DNA from 3 places in the Arthrobacter sp. FW306-2-2C-D06B genome. Region 1 is predicted to be linked to each of the others. Evidence: predicted binding sites of a transcription regulator. Region 1 holds the regulator's gene; each other region holds the start of a gene.
What was found. Region 1 encodes HrcA, which represses chaperone genes, less so after heat shock. Its sites were predicted from a motif close to TTNGCACTCGNNNNNNNCGAGTGCNAA; they were not measured.

Region 2: the regulator HrcA is predicted to act here: its motif matches at 2,806-2,832, upstream of LFT47_RS10160 (Hsp20/alpha crystallin family protein).
Region 3: the regulator HrcA is predicted to act here: its motif matches at 2,538-2,564, upstream of groL (chaperonin GroEL).

What each region holds. Positions count from the first base shown of each region.
Region 1 covers NZ_CP084560.1:2,460,795-2,466,042, reverse strand. Annotated here, with positions in the region: gene LFT47_RS11540 (16S rRNA (uracil(1498)-N(3))-methyltransferase) at 1-387, opposite strand, end outside; gene dnaJ (molecular chaperone DnaJ) at 390-1,520, opposite strand; gene hrcA (heat-inducible transcriptional repressor HrcA) at 1,588-2,601, opposite strand; gene LFT47_RS11525 (DUF3097 family protein) at 2,781-3,638, shown strand; gene LFT47_RS11520 (DUF4870 domain-containing protein) at 3,742-4,155, shown strand; gene hemW (radical SAM family heme chaperone HemW) at 4,202-5,248, opposite strand, start outside.
Region 2 covers NZ_CP084560.1:2,184,363-2,189,610, forward strand. Annotated here, with positions in the region: gene LFT47_RS10140 (LuxR C-terminal-related transcriptional regulator) at 1-12, shown strand, start outside; gene LFT47_RS10145 (DUF4386 domain-containing protein) at 103-1,125, shown strand; gene LFT47_RS10150 (hypothetical protein) at 1,241-1,615, opposite strand; gene LFT47_RS10155 (J domain-containing protein) at 1,655-2,104, opposite strand; gene LFT47_RS10160 (Hsp20/alpha crystallin family protein) at 2,304-2,729, opposite strand; gene LFT47_RS10165 (MerR family transcriptional regulator) at 2,863-3,186, shown strand; gene LFT47_RS10170 (helix-turn-helix domain-containing protein) at 3,296-3,880, opposite strand; gene LFT47_RS21435 (FAD-binding protein) at 4,001-4,324, shown strand; gene LFT47_RS10175 (NAD(P)/FAD-dependent oxidoreductase) at 4,321-5,040, shown strand; gene LFT47_RS10180 (aldo/keto reductase) at 4,998-5,248, opposite strand, start outside.
Region 3 covers NZ_CP084560.1:893,736-898,983, forward strand. Annotated here, with positions in the region: gene LFT47_RS04390 (DUF3263 domain-containing protein) at 1-108, shown strand, start outside; gene LFT47_RS04395 (LytR C-terminal domain-containing protein) at 158-769, shown strand; gene LFT47_RS04400 (cold-shock protein) at 910-1,113, shown strand; gene LFT47_RS04405 (ABC transporter substrate-binding protein) at 1,245-2,480, shown strand; gene groL (chaperonin GroEL) at 2,777-4,405, shown strand; gene LFT47_RS04415 (ribonuclease HI family protein) at 4,669-5,248, shown strand, end outside.

The DNA.
Region 1 (5,248 bases):
TTTGGCAGCCCGCTCACCTTTCCAACGGACGATCGAACGCTCCGCCTGCCAGGGCACGACGGCGTCGATCCCGAGTTCCGTTGCCGTCTCGACGGCAAGTTCGTCACGGTCGCCCTTCGCGAGGGCCTGGACCAACACGAGCCGCACGGGTGCCCGGTGCTCCTCCTGGACAGCGGAGGCAAGGACTGTCAGGGTTCCCTGCCCGGATTCGGTCACGGTGCCCGTGAGCCGTTTTCCGGCACCGTCGGCAATATCGACGGCTTCGCCGATTTCCAGGCGCTTGACGGTGACAGCATGCGTGGCTTCGGCGCCGTCGAGCACGAAAGTGTCTCCAGGGCCGAGCCCGTCAAGCGTTCCGGCTGCTGCGAAGAATACGGGGTTGCTCACCGCTACAGGTTACCGAGCTTGTCCCGCAGCTTCGCGAACATACCGCCACTGGCCACGAGCTTGCCTTCGGTGAACTGCTCTCCGCGCAATTTGGCCAGTTGGCGAAGCAGGTCTTCCTGGGCGGCGTCGAGCTTGCCGGGCGTCTCTACGTGCAGGTGCACCTTGAGGTCTCCCCTGCCGTAGCCGCGAAGATGGGTGACGCCGAGGCCGCGCAGGGTGATGACTTCGCCGGACTGCGTGCCGGACTTGACGTCAATTTCCTGGGGACCGTCGAAAGTCTCAAGCTGCAGCTCAGTACCCAGTGCCGCGGCAGTCATGGGAACGCTCAGCGTGGCGTGAAGGTCGTCGCCTTCGCGGATGTAGGTGGAGTCACTGTTGACCCGGATCTCCACGTAGAGGTCGCCGGGAGGGCCGCCCGCGGGACCTGCTTCGCCTTGCGACGACAGCTGGATGCGGGTCCCGGTAGCGACGCCGCCAGGCACCTTGACGGTCAGTGAACGGCGGCTGCGGATGCGGCCCTGGCCGTTGCACTCATTGCAAGGATCCTTGATGATCGAGCCGAAACCTTCGCACGATCCACACGGTGCGGCAGTCATGACCTGGCCGAGGATCGAGCGCACAGCCCGCTGGACCTGGCCCGAGCCGCCACAGATGTCGCAGCGCTCCGGGTGGGTCCCCGGACGGCAGCATGAGCCTTCGCACGTGGGACAGATGACGGCGGTGTCCACCTCAAGCTTCTTGTTGACACCGAACACGGCCTCACGCAAGTCGATGCGAACGCTGATCAGGGCGTCCTGCCCGCGGCGCATACGTGATGCGGGGCCCTGCATGCCGCCACCTCCTCCGCCGAAGAAGGTATCGAAGATGTCCTGGAAGGCGAATCCCTGGCCCGCGTATCCTCCACCGAAACCGTTGTCGGTCCCGTTCTCGTTGCCAGTGGCGTCGTAGACGCGGCGCTTCTGTGGGTCGGAGAGGACCTCGTAAGCGTGGGTCACCGCCTTGAATTCCTCGGCTGCTCCGGCCCCGGGGTTCACATCGGGGTGCAGCTTACGTGCGAGTTTGCGGTAGGCCTTTTTGATCTCCTCGCCGGTTGCTTCCGGCGAGACGCCCAGAACGTCATAGTGACTGCTCAAAGTCGGTATCTCTTCCTTGTTTACGGTTCCACTGCGTTTCTTGCGAGGCGCCTTCCAGCCGAGGCTGTCAGCCGCCCAGAATGCGGGAAAGGTAGCGTGCGACGGCACGGACGGCCGCCATGGTGTTGGGATAATCCATGCGGGTGGGTCCAAGAATGCCGATCTTGGCACTGCTGCCAGGACCGTAGCCCGTGGCAACCACCGAAGCCTCGGAGAGGCCGTCGTAGGGGTTTTCTCGGCCGATGCTCACCGTGACTCCGCGGGGGTCCTCCGCCATATCCGACAACAGCCGCAACATGACCACCTGCTCCTCGAGCGCTTCGAGGACCGGACCGATGCTCAGCGGGAAGTCCACGTTGGAACGGGCCAGGTTTGCCGTGCCTGCCATGACCATGCGCTCGTCGCGGCTCCGCTCGGCAAGCCTTTCCAGGCCGTGGGCAAGCGCGCCTGCAAGGTTGCGAAGCGTCGGCGGGCACAAGGCAACCACCGAGGGCAGGACTTGCGGCATGAGGTCGAGCTGGGAGCCGGCAATGCTTCCAAGGAACCGCGCGCGCAAGGCCATGAGCTCTTCGTCGGTGGCGTCTGTCGCTGCGTGCACAACACCCTGTTCCACTTTGCCCGAATCGGCGATCAATACCACCAAGACCTGGCGCGGTGCCAAAAGGACAAACTCGATGTGCCGGACGCGCGCGCGGCTCAGGTGCGGGTACTGGACGACGGCGACCTGGTTGGTCAGTTGGGAAAGGAGCCGGACGGTGCGCTCAAGGATGTCCTCGACGTCGTCGGGTCCCTCAAGCAAGGAATGGATGGCCCGGCGCTCGGCAGCCGAAAGCGGCTTGACCTCGGAGATCCGGTCGACGAACAGGCGGTAGCCCTTGTCCGTGGGAATGCGGCCGGCACTCGTGTGTGGTGCTGCAATGAGGCCTTCTTCTTCCAGAAGTGCCATGTCATTGCGGATGGTGGCGCTCGACACTCCCAAATGGTGCCGCTCGACCAAGGCTTTGGAGCCGACCGGCTCGCGGGAGTGAACGTAGTCCTCCACGATGGCGCGTAACACCTCAAGCTTGCGTGGTTCGCTCACTGCCCACCTCCAATCAACAATTCAACAATTAGCACTCAACATGCCCAAGTGCTAACAAGTCTAGTATGAGCCACCTCGTTGTTAGCATTGGTACCGCTCGCGGCGAACATGATTCCCGCGCGGCCGTGGGTAACGCCACGGACCGTCAACGATCCCCCTAGCAAAAAGGTGTGAAGACCGTGTCTTACGACAATTGGGGCCCGCAAGACCTCTCCTCGCCTACAAAACGGCAACTTCCTGAGGTGCCCGTTGAACGCGGGATGGTCCTCGAGGACGTGCAGTCAGGTTGGGTCGGTGCCGTGACCAGGGTGGAGAAGTCCGGGGGCATGCACATCGTGGTGCTTGAGGACCGGCGGGGAAAAGCCAAATCGTTCCGCCTCGGATTCGGATTCCTCCTGGAGGGACAAGCAGTAAAGCTCGTACCCCCGGCTCCACGCGCGGCGGCCGCCAAGGGCGCGGCGCAAGCTGGCAGGACGGCATCGGGATCCGTCCGCGTCGCCGGGCAGCGGGCCCAAGTCGCCAAGGCGAGCCGGATCTGGGTGGAAGGCAAGCACGACGCCGAACTCGTGGAAAAGGTGTGGGGAGATGATCTCCGGGTGGAGGGCATCGTCGTCGAGCCCTTGCACGGCGTGGACGATCTCAAGGCGGCCATTGCCGGGTTCTCCCCCGGCCCGGGCCGCCGGCTCGGAATCCTCGTGGACCACTTGGTACCGGATTCGAAGGAGTCGCGGATTGCTGCCGACGCCATGACACTGCCGGGCGCCGCGGGAAACGTCCTGATCGTGGGACATCCCTACGTGGACGTCTGGCAGGCCATCCGGCCCAGGGTGTTGGGGATCGAGCAATGGCCAACCATCGCGCGCGGCACGGATTGGAAGACCGGCATTCTGAGGTCGTTCGGCTGGCCGCATGAGACGGCCGAAGACGTCGGATTGGGTTGGCAAAAGCTTCTGGGCGCCGTCCACAGCTACGCCGATTTGGAGGCCTCTTTGCTGGGTCGCGTGGAGGAAGTGATCGATTTCCTGACCGTTCCGTGAGGATTGCCTGCCCCCGGGCACAGGAGTTGGTCGGCTGATCGCGTGCCGAGCAAGTATTCTGGGACAGCAACACCGCACCGATAGATACTCGAAGGAAGATACTGTGGCAGACAACGCTCCTGACGATCGGGATGGCACCTCGGGCCAGTCCCAGTACCACGGCGTTCCTGCCAACGCGCTGCCCTTGACAGCCTCGGAAGACCGGCAGTGGGCAACCCTGGCGCACTTCGGCGGGATCCTTGGCTGCGTGCCTTCGCTTCTGATCTACCTGATCTTCCGCGAACGTGGCCCGTTCACGGCACAGGAATCCAAGGAAGCCCTCAACTTCACTTTGCCTCCGACGATCGCCGCAGTACTCGCCAACATCCTCGTCTTGCTTCCGGTGGTCGGAAACCTCTTCGCCGTCCTTGCCACGGCGATCTGGGTCGCGGTGACCTGTTTCTCGGTGTCGGCCGGAATCCGCGTCAACCACGGTCAGCCGCACCGCTACCGCTTCAACCTGCGCTGGATCAAGTAGCCGGTCTTCATGGATGCCGGCTCGCGCCAACCCCTACCGCCGGACGTTAGTCCGGAAGGATCCGGCGGACCACGGCGTCCGCGAGTAGCCGGCCCTTGAGTGTGAGGACCAGTCGTCCTTGGAAGGCCGCAGCAGGCTCAACCAGGCCGTCGGCAATGAGGCCTGCGACGGCGTGGCGTCCCACCTTGTCGAGCGCGTCGACTTGAAGCCCGGTGCCGAGCCGGGCCTCCAGCATGATGCGCTCCACTTCCCGGGTGCCGGCGTCGAGCGTTTCACGTCCAGCGGCGGGCGACACTCCGCCACCGAGCCTGTTGGCATAGGCGGTGGGGTGTTTGACGTTCCACCAGCGGACGCCGCCCATGTGTGAATGCGCGCCGGGTCCGATGCCCCACCAATCGTCTCCGCGCCAGTAGGCAAGGTTGTGTTTGCACGCCTGTTCGGGTGTGCGGGACCAATTGCTGACCTCGTACCAGTCCAGTCCGGCGGCACTGATCAGCTGGTCGGCGAGTTCGTATTTGGCGGCGTGGTCGTCGTCGTCGATTCCGGGAACTTCTCCGCGCCGGATCTGTGCCGCCAGTTTGGTGCCTTCTTCCACGATCAGCGCGTAGGCGCTGATGTGGTCCGGACCGTAGGACAGAGCAGTCTCCAGTGAGGTCCGCCAATCAGCCATGGACTCGCCGGGAATGCCGTAGATGAGGTCGAGGCTCACGGCGAGGCCGGCGTCGCGCGCCCATTGGACCACCAAAGGGACCCGGCTGGGAGTGTGTGTACGGTCCAGGACTTTGAGTACGTGAGGGACCGCCGACTGCATGCCGAAGGAAATCCGCGTAAAGCCGGCGTCGGCGAGCAGCTGGAGGGACTCGGGCGTCACAGAGTCCGGATTCGCCTCAGTGGTGACCTCGGCTCCGGCTTCCAAGCCCCAGTGCCCGACGGCGGCCGTCAGGATGCCTGCGAGATCTTCAGCAGGCAGGAGGGTCGGCGTCCCGCCGCCGAAGAACACCGTGCTCAGGGGCCGCTGCGGGAGCCCGGAGGCTTCCATGGCCCGGACGGCGAACTCCACTTCCGAAATGGCAGTAGACGCGTAGGCGTCCTG
Region 2 (5,248 bases), 280 kb from region 1:
CAGATGTGGTGATCCCCGCTCACCACATCTCCTTCTACCTTCAAGGCATCAAGGAAGTCATCCGCAAGGCGGCTGAAATCCACTAAGGCAGAAGGAGGGGCGATGAACGCGAGACCGGTAAGCCGGGACGACACGCCGGCCGAATACGAAGTCCGTGTCAAAGGCCATCTTGATTCCCGCTGGACTGCTTGGTTCGAAGGACTGAGCCTCACCAACGAACACGACGGAACCACCGTCATCCGCATCCGCGACGTCGATCAAGCCGCGCTCTACGGTCTGCTGCAAAAGCTCCAAGACTTGGCACTACCGCTCTTGGCAATCAACCAAGCCGGGGCCACGCAACCCAGCCAACCGGCGTCGAACACTCGCATCTTCACCCCCAAGAAGGACCACACCATGAAAACCACAATCCAAACCCTGGCAACCGATCGTGTCCGGATGGACCCGCTGCGGAAGACCGCGATGGTCGCAGGCATCCTGTACCTGGTCACCTTCGTCAGTTCGATCCCGGCGCTGTTCCTGATTTCGCCCGTCCTGAACGATCCGCGCTACATCACGGGCCCCGGCGCCGACTCAACCGTCATCTTCGGCTGCCTCCTCGATCTCGTCAACGCGGTTTCCGCCGTGGGCACCGCCGTCGCGCTGTTTCCTGTCGTCAAACGGCAGAACGAGGGCATCGCGCTCGGCTTCGTCACCGCCCGGATGTTTGAAGCCGCGGTCATCGTGATCGGCGTCGTCAGTCTCCTGGCTGTGGTCACTTTGCGACAGAAGGGCGGAGCGGACCCGGCCTTGGTTCCCGTGGGCCAGGCGCTCGTGGCGGTCCGCGACTGGACGTTCATTCTCGGGCCGAGCCTGGTTCCGGGGGTGAGCGGGCTGCTGCTCGGATACCTGATGTACCGTTCGGGGCTCGTGCCGCGCGTCATTCCCCTGCTTGGACTGATCGGCGGCCCGTTGCTGCTTGCGTCGACGATCGCAACGATGTTCGGTGTCAACCAGGGGATCTCGGTGTGGTCGGGACTCGCAACCTTGCCGATCTTCGTTTGGGAGTTGTCCCTGGGCGTGTGGATGGCGGTCAAGGGCTTCAGGCCGTCGCCCATCACCACCGGGCAAGTACGCACCGCTTGAGGAACCACCCACAAACCCCCGGCGTATGTCCCGCGGCCAGCCCGGCCGCGGGACGCATCGCGTTGAACAGTCCGCGTGATTGACCTTGCAGTCCGGGTGTTGTCCAGCACGGTATTCAGGGCTGGGTTCCGTAGATGAACTCTTTTGCGTGAGCGACGGCTTTTCGGAATGCGTCGTTGCGCAGGGTGGCTTGCTCAGCATTCCTGATGTCGGTTTCGAGGTAGTTCGTGTAGCCGGGCCTCAGGACCCAGATGTCACCGGCCGGGGGCAGGTAGAAGACCCCGAACGAGCGGTGCTGGGGGTCCTCGGTCCAGATGGGCACGACCGCCACGGCGGCGCCGGTGTCCGCGTTGATCCATTGGGCCCGGGGCATGGGTTGTTCGTGGGTTTCGGGGTCCAGGAAGGGCGCTGTTCCTTTGCCCCATCGTTTTTCGAAGCGTTCGTAGAACGCCGGCATCAATTGGTTGTCGTACGGGCGCCAGGCGCTCATGGAGGCTCCTTGCGATTGCGTGGTTTTCAGCTCTCAGCGCTAGATCCAGCGGATCAGCGTGTAGCCGGTTGGAGGATATGAACCTTGCCGGTCCGGCATTCGAGGGGATCGTCCGTCGGGCGACTCCCAGATGACCGGTCCGATCAGGAGCGAGGCGGCGGGAAGCAGCTGCGCCGCTGTCCTGGAGGGGGAGCCCTCCGGCCGCGGGGGCTTGGGGCGTGCGGCCGGATGCGGATGCTCCCGGTCGTAGGCCGCCCGCTTTTCCGGGTTGCCGAGGATGGCGTACGCGGCCATGATGTCGCGGAGCTCCTGGAGCTCTTCCTGCAGCTCCGGCGCCGCCGTGCCGGGGTCGGCGTGGTGTTCGCGGGTAGGCCGGGTGTCGGGGTGCCGGCCGCGGATGCGCGTGCGGTAGGCGTGGGCCACCTCACGCGCGGTGGCGGTCGTGGCGATGTGCAGGATGTCGTAAGGATCGGGGCCGTTGCTCTTCATCGTGGCCGTGCCGTGTTCTGGTGGGTGGGGGACGGGGATGGTCCCCGGTCCGTTCAACCGGGGACCATCGTTGCGGGAGTCATCCTCGGGGCCTCGTCATTCTGCGCTGGCTGCGCTGTGGCGTGGTCTGTGAACTCGACCGCCCTCTCTGCACGACGGGCCGCTGAGGTGCTCCCGGTCCGGGAGGCTGCGCCGATGGTCAGGCGCTGATTTCCTGGCGCTGTTTTCCGGTGGTTTCGATTTCGATGCGCCGCGGCTTTGCTTTTTCCGCCACCGGAATCCGCAGGGTGAGGACTCCGGCGTCGTAGCTTGCCTTGACCCCGTTCGTGTCCAGCGCATCCCCGAGGATGAGCTGGCGGCTGAAGACGCCGCGGGGGCGTTCGGAAGCAATCATTTCCGTGCCCTCGCCGACGGGGTCCGGGCGCTCGGCCTTGACGGTCAGCACGTTGCGTTCGACGTCGATGTCCACCGAGTCGACGGTGACTCCGGGGAGGTCGAAGGCGACCACGAAGTCCTCGCCTTCCCGCCAGGCGTCCATCGGCATGGCCGCCGGCCTCGCCGTGGTGCCGAGCACTTGTTCGGCCAGCCGATCGAATTCACGGAACGGATCGGTTCGCATCAGCATGGTGTGTCACTCCTTGCAGATCGCAGCTTTTTTGTTGTCAACCCAGCCGATCTATGGTGGCTGGTATATATTTCTTATAGCACTGAGACTAGGTAAGGGCAAGCCTGATTTTGGCTGGATTTGGAGGGACCCGATGGGCCAGGCCGAGGACCGGGGGAGGGGTGTATACGCGATTTCCGTTGCGGCCGAGCTGGTGGGGACGGGACAGCAGAACCTGCGCCTGTATGAACGCAAGGGCTTGCTGGAACCGGGCAGGACCCTGGGCGGCACCCGTCAGTACAGCGAGGACGATCTGGTGACATTGCGCCGGATCGGAGAGCTTCTGGACTTGGGATTGAACCTCGCGGGCATCCGGATGGTCCTGGTCCTCGAGGCCGACAACCGGCGTCTCGAAGGCGAACTCAGGTCCGCGAACTCCCCGCGGGACACCGCGCGGCATCCGGTCAGGAGAGGATGACTCTTCCCCTGGAAAGGGTGCATCCGGCGGGTGTGGCTCCGAGCATGGCGGACTTTGACTCACTCCCCATGTCGGAAAGAGAGAGGCCCGGCGGACCGCGCCTCAGCCGCTATGCGGGCTTGGGCCGGGCGCGTACGTGCATCCGTTCGCCCTGCTGTCCGAACAAACTGATGAATTCGACGGGTTTCCCGTCGGCGCTGGCGAACCAGTGCGGTGTGCGGGTGTCGAATTCCGCGGCTTCGCCCGCACGGAGTTCAAAGTCATTGTCGCCCAGCACCAGTCGCAGCCGTCCGTTGAGGATGTAGAGCCATTCGTAGCCTTCGTGAACGCGCGGATCGGGCTCGGCACCGCGGGCATCACCGGCGAGCACCATCTTGAAGGCCTGCAAACCACCCGGCCGGCGCGTGAGGGGAACAGCCGTCATGCCGCCATGGGTGATCGGACGCAGGTGAATTCTCGGATCCCCGGTGGGCGGGGCGCCCACCAGATCATCAAGAGGAACACCGTACAACCTCGCTAGGGGCAGCAGAATTTCGAGGTTTGGCCTGCGTTGGCCGGATTCCAGGCGGGACAGGGTACTCACCGACACTCCGGATGCAGAGGACACCTCTCCGAGGGTGAGATCCCGCTCCGTGCGGAGTGCCCGAAGTCGGGGCCCGACAGCCCCGAGAACATCATCAAGCGCATTTGCCATGCCCCCAGTTTGCCATAACAGCAAACTAATTTGCCAGTTCTGCGGACGGGATGAAAGCTGGTGGTACCACCCAAGGACACTGACGGCGGACTTTCAGGACACGACGAAGGGCAAATCATTATGGACAACACACGGTATGACGTTGTGATTATCGGGGGCGGCGCTGCGGGGCTCAGCGCGGCCACGACGCTGAGCCGCGCACTGCGCTCGGTGCTGGTCATAGATTCCGGAGCACCACGAAACGCACCCGCGACGGGGGTGCACGGTTATCTTTCGAGGGACGGTGTGAGCCCCGGGGAACTCCTCTCCATCGGACGTAGCGAAGTCCTCTCCTACGGAGCAAAGATCATTGACGGCGAATCCGTTTCGGCACGGCGGACCACCGATGGATTCGAGGTGATCCTGGAGACGCGCGCCGGTTCTCCGGACGGCGCCTGCTGGTGACCACTGGTTTGACTGACGGGCTGCCTCCCATCGACGGCCTGCAGGAGCAATGGGGAAGGGGTGTTGTGCACTGCCCCTACTGCCACGGCTGGGAAATCCGCGGGAAAAGGATTGGAGTGCTGGGCACCGGTCCGATGTCCGTCCATCAGGCACTGTTGTTCAGACAGTGGTCCCCGGATATCACCCTCTTCCGCAATGACACCGTGGAACCCACCGAGGAAGAGTGGGACAAGCTCAGCGCCCGGTCCGTAACAGTCGTCGACGGCGCAGTGGCCTCGGTGGACTCAATCAACGGGGTCCTCACGGGGCTCACGCTCCGCCAGGGCTCCTCGTTCGACATGCAGGCCCTGGCTGTCGGTACACGGATGGAGGCCAGGTCCGCGCTGCTGGAATCACTCGGGCTAAGTACCCAGGTGCACCCCATGGGGGTGGGGCGGCTTATCGAGACCGATGCTACGGGTGCGACTGCCGTCCAGGGCGTGTATGCGGCGGGCAATGTCTCAAATTTGATGGCCCAAGTAATCACCGCGGCGGCCGAGGGCGTGATGACCGGCGCACGGATCAACGCCGACTTGATAGAAGAAGAAACCCGGTGGGCCGTCGAGGGGCGGTTCGGCCCCTTCTCGGCGGCCTCTGAAGCAGCCGTTTCTACGATCGTGCAGGGTCATGCACATCACCGTCGTAGTGCCAGTGGTGTCAGTTCGTGGGCTCCATAGCTATTGTCGTCAGGATTGACGGTCACGCCGGGTGCGACGAGTTGGTCGATGCGGTCCAGCACATCGGTGCTCAGTGTCATGTCAGCGGCAGGCAGGTAGGACTCGAGCTGTTCCATGGTGCGCGGTCCGACGATCGCGGCCGTGACGCCTGGGTGGTTGATCACGAACGCGATGGCCAGCTCGATGAGCGTCATACCGGATTGTTCAG
Region 3 (5,248 bases), 1.6 Mb from region 1:
ACTGAGGAAGCATTGGCTCACGATCCTATGCTGGTCAAGAGATTGCGTAGACTACGTATGTCACGTCAGAGGGCCCGCACAGCGCGTCGTCTCGGTTCTGACGCATAGAGCACCCGCTGATCCCCCAGCAAGCAAGCAGCAAGGACAAGGCTTCACCATGACCAAATTTGCCCGGGATGAATTCGACCGTGTCCCGCAGAGCTCATCGCGCCAAGGTGTCCACAGGCTCGTCGCGTCCGCTTCCCGTCCCGCGCTATGGCCGGTGCTGCTGCTGGGCGGCATCGCGCTGGCCGTAGGCCTTGTTGCGTTCCTCATCCTTCCGAAGCTTGGATTCACCTCATCGACGACGCCGCAAGCCGTCGTCACCGCGGATGCCCCCAAGCAAAGCGCCGCGGCGTCACCACCCGCAAGCGGCGCCGCGCAGGCGTCCAGCCAGCCAAGCCCGAGCGACACACCTTCCAGCACGCCGACGCCGACCCCGAGCACGGCGCCCTTGGACAAGACGGCGGCAGTCGCGGTCTACAACGGCACCACCACCGGTGGCCTGGCTGCCCGCGTGGCCGGCCTCGTTCAAGGTGGAGGCTGGCCGTTGTCCACCGTCGCAAACTGGGGTGGCATGCCCCAGCAGACGTCGTCGGTTTTCTACAAGGGCGCAGCCCAGAAGGGCAATGCCGAAGCGCTCGGTAAATTGCTGGGCATTTCCAACCTTGTGGACAGCACCGAATTCCAGCAGCCCGTGGTTGTCATTCTCGGCCCCGGTTACAAGTAGCAACTCGGTTACGCCTCAATAACATTGCGGCCACCCACCACCCGAGGTTGCGCTGCGGCAACGTGACTGTGGTTACAGTAGTTGTGAGCTGGCCCGGAGATCCCGGAAGCCGGCCACTGCTAGTTGAAAGTGTGGGGATCATGGCTTTGGGAACCGTCAAATGGTTCAATGCCGAAAAGGGCTACGGATTCATCACTGTCGATGAGTCCGGTGACGACATCTTTGTGCATTGGTCCGCCATCCAGATGGATGGGTTCCGTGCGCTCGAAGAAGGACAACGGGTCGACTTCGAACTGGGCGAGGGCCAGAAAGGCCCGCAGGCAGAAAGCGTGCGGCTTATCTAGTGGGTGTTGCGGCAACAGGGCTGTTCCGGCCTTTTGGAACCCAGCCCCTCCGAGGGCGCCGGTCCCGGGCAATTCCTCTTCTTGCAGGCTTTGCAGCCCTGGCCCTTGGACTGGCCGGATGTTCCGCCCCCGTGGCTAACGCCAGGCTCAGCTCGGTTACCCCGAGCGGCGACGGCATCCTGCGCATCGGCGTGATTCTGGACAATACCGGCAGTTCCGCATTCCTCAACGAGTCCGAGTTGGCAGCCGCCAGGTTGGCCGTCAAGCAAATCAATGATGCAGGTGGCTACAAGAACCGCCCGGTCGAGTTGCTCCCGGAATCCGCGGCCGGCGAAGGCATCAGCGCCAGCCACGGGGCCAGCGCGGCGGCCTTTACGGCCGATACAGCCACGCAAGCCAAAGCGTTGCTCTCAGCCCACGCCGACGTCGTTGTGGGGCCGACGGATTCCAGCCATGCGCCCGCCGCCATTGATGTGCTGTCTCCTGGCCGGATTCCGCTGATCTCGCCTGCCAACACGGCGTCAGGACTCAGCAGCTACAGGAACGGCGGCTTCTACTTCCGCACCTCGGCCGCCGATGCCGCACAGGGGAGCGTCTTGGCGAAGCTTGCCCATGACGGCGGCGCCAAGAGGATTTCCGTCCTCCATGAAGCCGGGGACTACGGCACTCGTGTTTCCGGAGCGGTCATGGACGCTGCCCGCAGCCTTGGAATGGAGGCAGTGTCCAACACGGAATTCACGGCCGGCAAAGCAGCTCCCGCCGCGGCGGGCATCAAGTCCGGCACTCCGGACGCCGTCGTCGTGGTTGCCCGTGATGGTGCCCAAGGCGCCCTGGCCGAGCTCTTGAATGCCGGGTTGAGCGGCAAGAGCCTGATTTTGAGCGACGGTGCCATCCGCCAATACGGAACCGCGCTCGGTGCCGGTGGCCTCAATGGCGCGCGGGGGATACTTCCGGGTGTCTTCCCGAGTGCGGCGTTCCAAGCCGATCTGACGGGCATCGACCCCAAGCTCAAGGACACGACGTACGCGGCCGAAACGTACGACGCCGTCACCCTCGCGGCGCTCGCGGCCGCGGCGGCGGGCGACGACGCCGGCGGTTCGATCGCGGCCTGGCTCACCACCGTGTCCGGCGGGACACGTCCGACGTCGGGCGAAGCGGCAACGAAAGAACGGGCGTCCTGTGCGTCGTACAAGGACTGCGTCGAGGTGCTGAAGGGGGGCAAGCTCCCGGATTACGACGGCGAGTCCGGCACCATCGGGTTCGACGCCAACGGCGACGTTACCTCGTCCAATTACATGGTCTTCACCTACGGGGCAGACAACACTGCGCGAGTCAGCGGCAAGGAGACGGCCTCACGGACTCCGTGACGGCTTGTGCCCGTAGCGAATTCCCTTGGCGTGGCGAGTAGTTTCCAGCTCTTGCTGCTTGCACTCTCCTCGGGTGAGTGCTAATTATTGATTAGCACTCTCAAGCGCTGACTGCTAATTCTTCGCGGCTCCGGCCGTTTGGAAACGGTGGCGGTGCCTGGGAGAACAAAGAAAGCCTTCCTGGGGTGAGGTCCGGAGCACGCGGCGTACAGAGGCCGAATGTAAAGGATCGTCCGTCGCGGGCACCGCAGTGAAGGCACCTTCTTAACGACTGTCCCGAAAGGACTACCGCCGTTATGGCCAAGATCATTGCATTTGATGAAGAGGCACGCCGCGGTCTCGAGCGGGGTCTGAACATCCTCGCCGACGCCGTCAAGGTCACCCTCGGCCCGCGTGGACGCAACGTCGTCCTCGAAAAGAAGTGGGGCGCCCCCACGATCACCAACGATGGTGTTTCCATCGCCAAGGAGATCGAGCTGGACGATCCTTACGAGAAGATCGGCGCCGAGCTGGTCAAGGAAGTTGCCAAGAAGACGGACGACGTCGCTGGCGACGGCACCACCACCGCTACTGTCCTGGCCCAGGCCCTCGTCAAGGAAGGCCTGCGCAACGTAGCTGCCGGCGCCGATCCGCTGTCCCTCAAGCGCGGCATCGAGAAGGCTGTTGAAGCCGTCATCCGCGAGCTGCTCGCCTCCGCCAAGGAGATCGAGACCAAGGAAGAGATCGCAGCCACGGCTTCCATCTCTGCCGGCGACACCGAAATCGGTAACCTCATTGCTGAAGCCCTGGACAAGGTCGGCAAGGAAGGCGTCATCACGGTCGAGGAGTCCAACACCTTCGGCCTGGAGCTTGAGCTCACCGAAGGCATGCGCTTCGACAAGGGTTACATCTCCGCTTACTTCGTCACCGACGCAGAGCGCCAGGAAACGGTCCTCGAGGACCCGTACATCCTGATCGTCAACTCCAAGATCTCCAACGTGAAGGAACTCGTTGCGGTCCTGGAGAAGGTCATGCAGTCGAACAAGCCGCTGCTGATCATCGCCGAAGACATCGAGGGCGAGGCCCTGGCCACCCTGATCGTCAACAAGATCCGTGGCACCTTCAAGTCCGTTGCCGTCAAGGCTCCGGGCTTCGGTGACCGCCGCAAGGCACAGCTCGCCGACATCGCCATCCTCACCGGTGGCCAGGTCATCTCCTCCGAGGTCGGCCTCAGCCTCGAGAACGCAACCCTCGAACTGCTCGGCAACGCCCGCAAGGTTGTTGTCACCAAGGACGAGACCACCATCGTCGAAGGTGCCGGCGACGCCGACGCCATCGCCGGCCGCGTGGCGCAGATCCGTGCCGAGATCGAGAACTCCGATTCCGACTACGACCGCGAGAAGCTGCAGGAGCGCCTGGCCAAGCTGGCCGGCGGCGTTGCAGTCATCAAGGCCGGTGCCGCAACCGAGGTAGAGCTCAAGGAGCGCAAGCACCGCATTGAGGACGCAGTCCGCAACGCGAAGGCTGCCGTCGAAGAAGGCATCGTCGCCGGTGGTGGCGTTGCCCTCATCCAGGCCGGTGCCAAGGCATTCGCCAACCTGCAGCTCGAAGGCGACGAAGCAACGGGCGCCAACATCGTCCGCGTTGCCATCGACGCTCCGCTCAAGCAGATCGCTTACAACGCTGGCCTCGAGCCGGGCGTTGTCATCGACAAGGTCCGCGGCCTGCCGTCGGGCCACGGCCTGAACGCGGCAACCGGCGTTTACGAGGACCTGCTGGCCGCCGGCGTCAACGACCCCGTAAAGGTCACCCGCTCGGCTCTCCAGAACGCTGCCTCCATCGCTGGTCTGTTCCTGACCACCGAGGCCGTTGTTGCCGACAAGCCGGAGAAGAACGCTCCGTCTATGGGTGGCGGCGACGACATGGGCGGCATGGGCGGCTTCTAAGCCCCCACGCCGGCTCACTAGCCACACGCTCGACGACGGTCCCCGCTTCAGGTGGGGGCCGTCGTCGCCGTTTAACGACGCTCGCTCACCTATGTCGGGTTTTGGCCCGACGCTCGCTCACCTATGTGGGGTTTTGGCCGGGCGCTCGCTCACCTATGTGGGGTTTTGGCCGGGCGCTCGCTCACCTATGTGGGGTTTTGGCCGGGCGCTCGCTCACCTTTATGGGTCCGGGAGTGTCGGGGCGGTCTGGCAGGATGGAAACCATGACGATTATTGCTGCCGCCGATGGTTCTGCCCTCGGCAATCCCGGGCCTGCCGGCTGGGCCTGGTACGTGAACGACTCTTGCTGGAGGGCCGGCGGTTGGCCGCACGGAACCAACAACCAGGGCGAGCTCATGGCGGTGCTTGACCTCTTCCGGTCCACGGCACACGTGCCCGATGAAGAGCTGAAGATTCTCTGCGACAGCCAATACGTCATCAACTGCATCACCAAGTGGATGCCGGGATGGAAGCGCAAGGGCTGGCGCAAAGCTGACGGAAAGCCCGTCTTGAACGTCGATCTCCTCAAGGACATCGACCAAGCCATTGTCGGCCGCAAGTACACGTTCGAGTGGGTCAAGGGCCACGCCGGCCACGACCTCAACGAGGCCGCCGACGATCGCGCCCGTGCGGTCGCCACGGCGTTCCAGCAAGGAATAGCTGCTCCTAGCGGTCCGGGCTATCCGGGCGCTGCCGAGGCTGCGCGGTCCTTTGCTCACGCGCCAGCAGCCCGCACGCCGTCAGTCAGAACCGCTCCCGTGGAGGCGCCCTCGCTTTTCGACGACGACCACGACGACGCCCCGG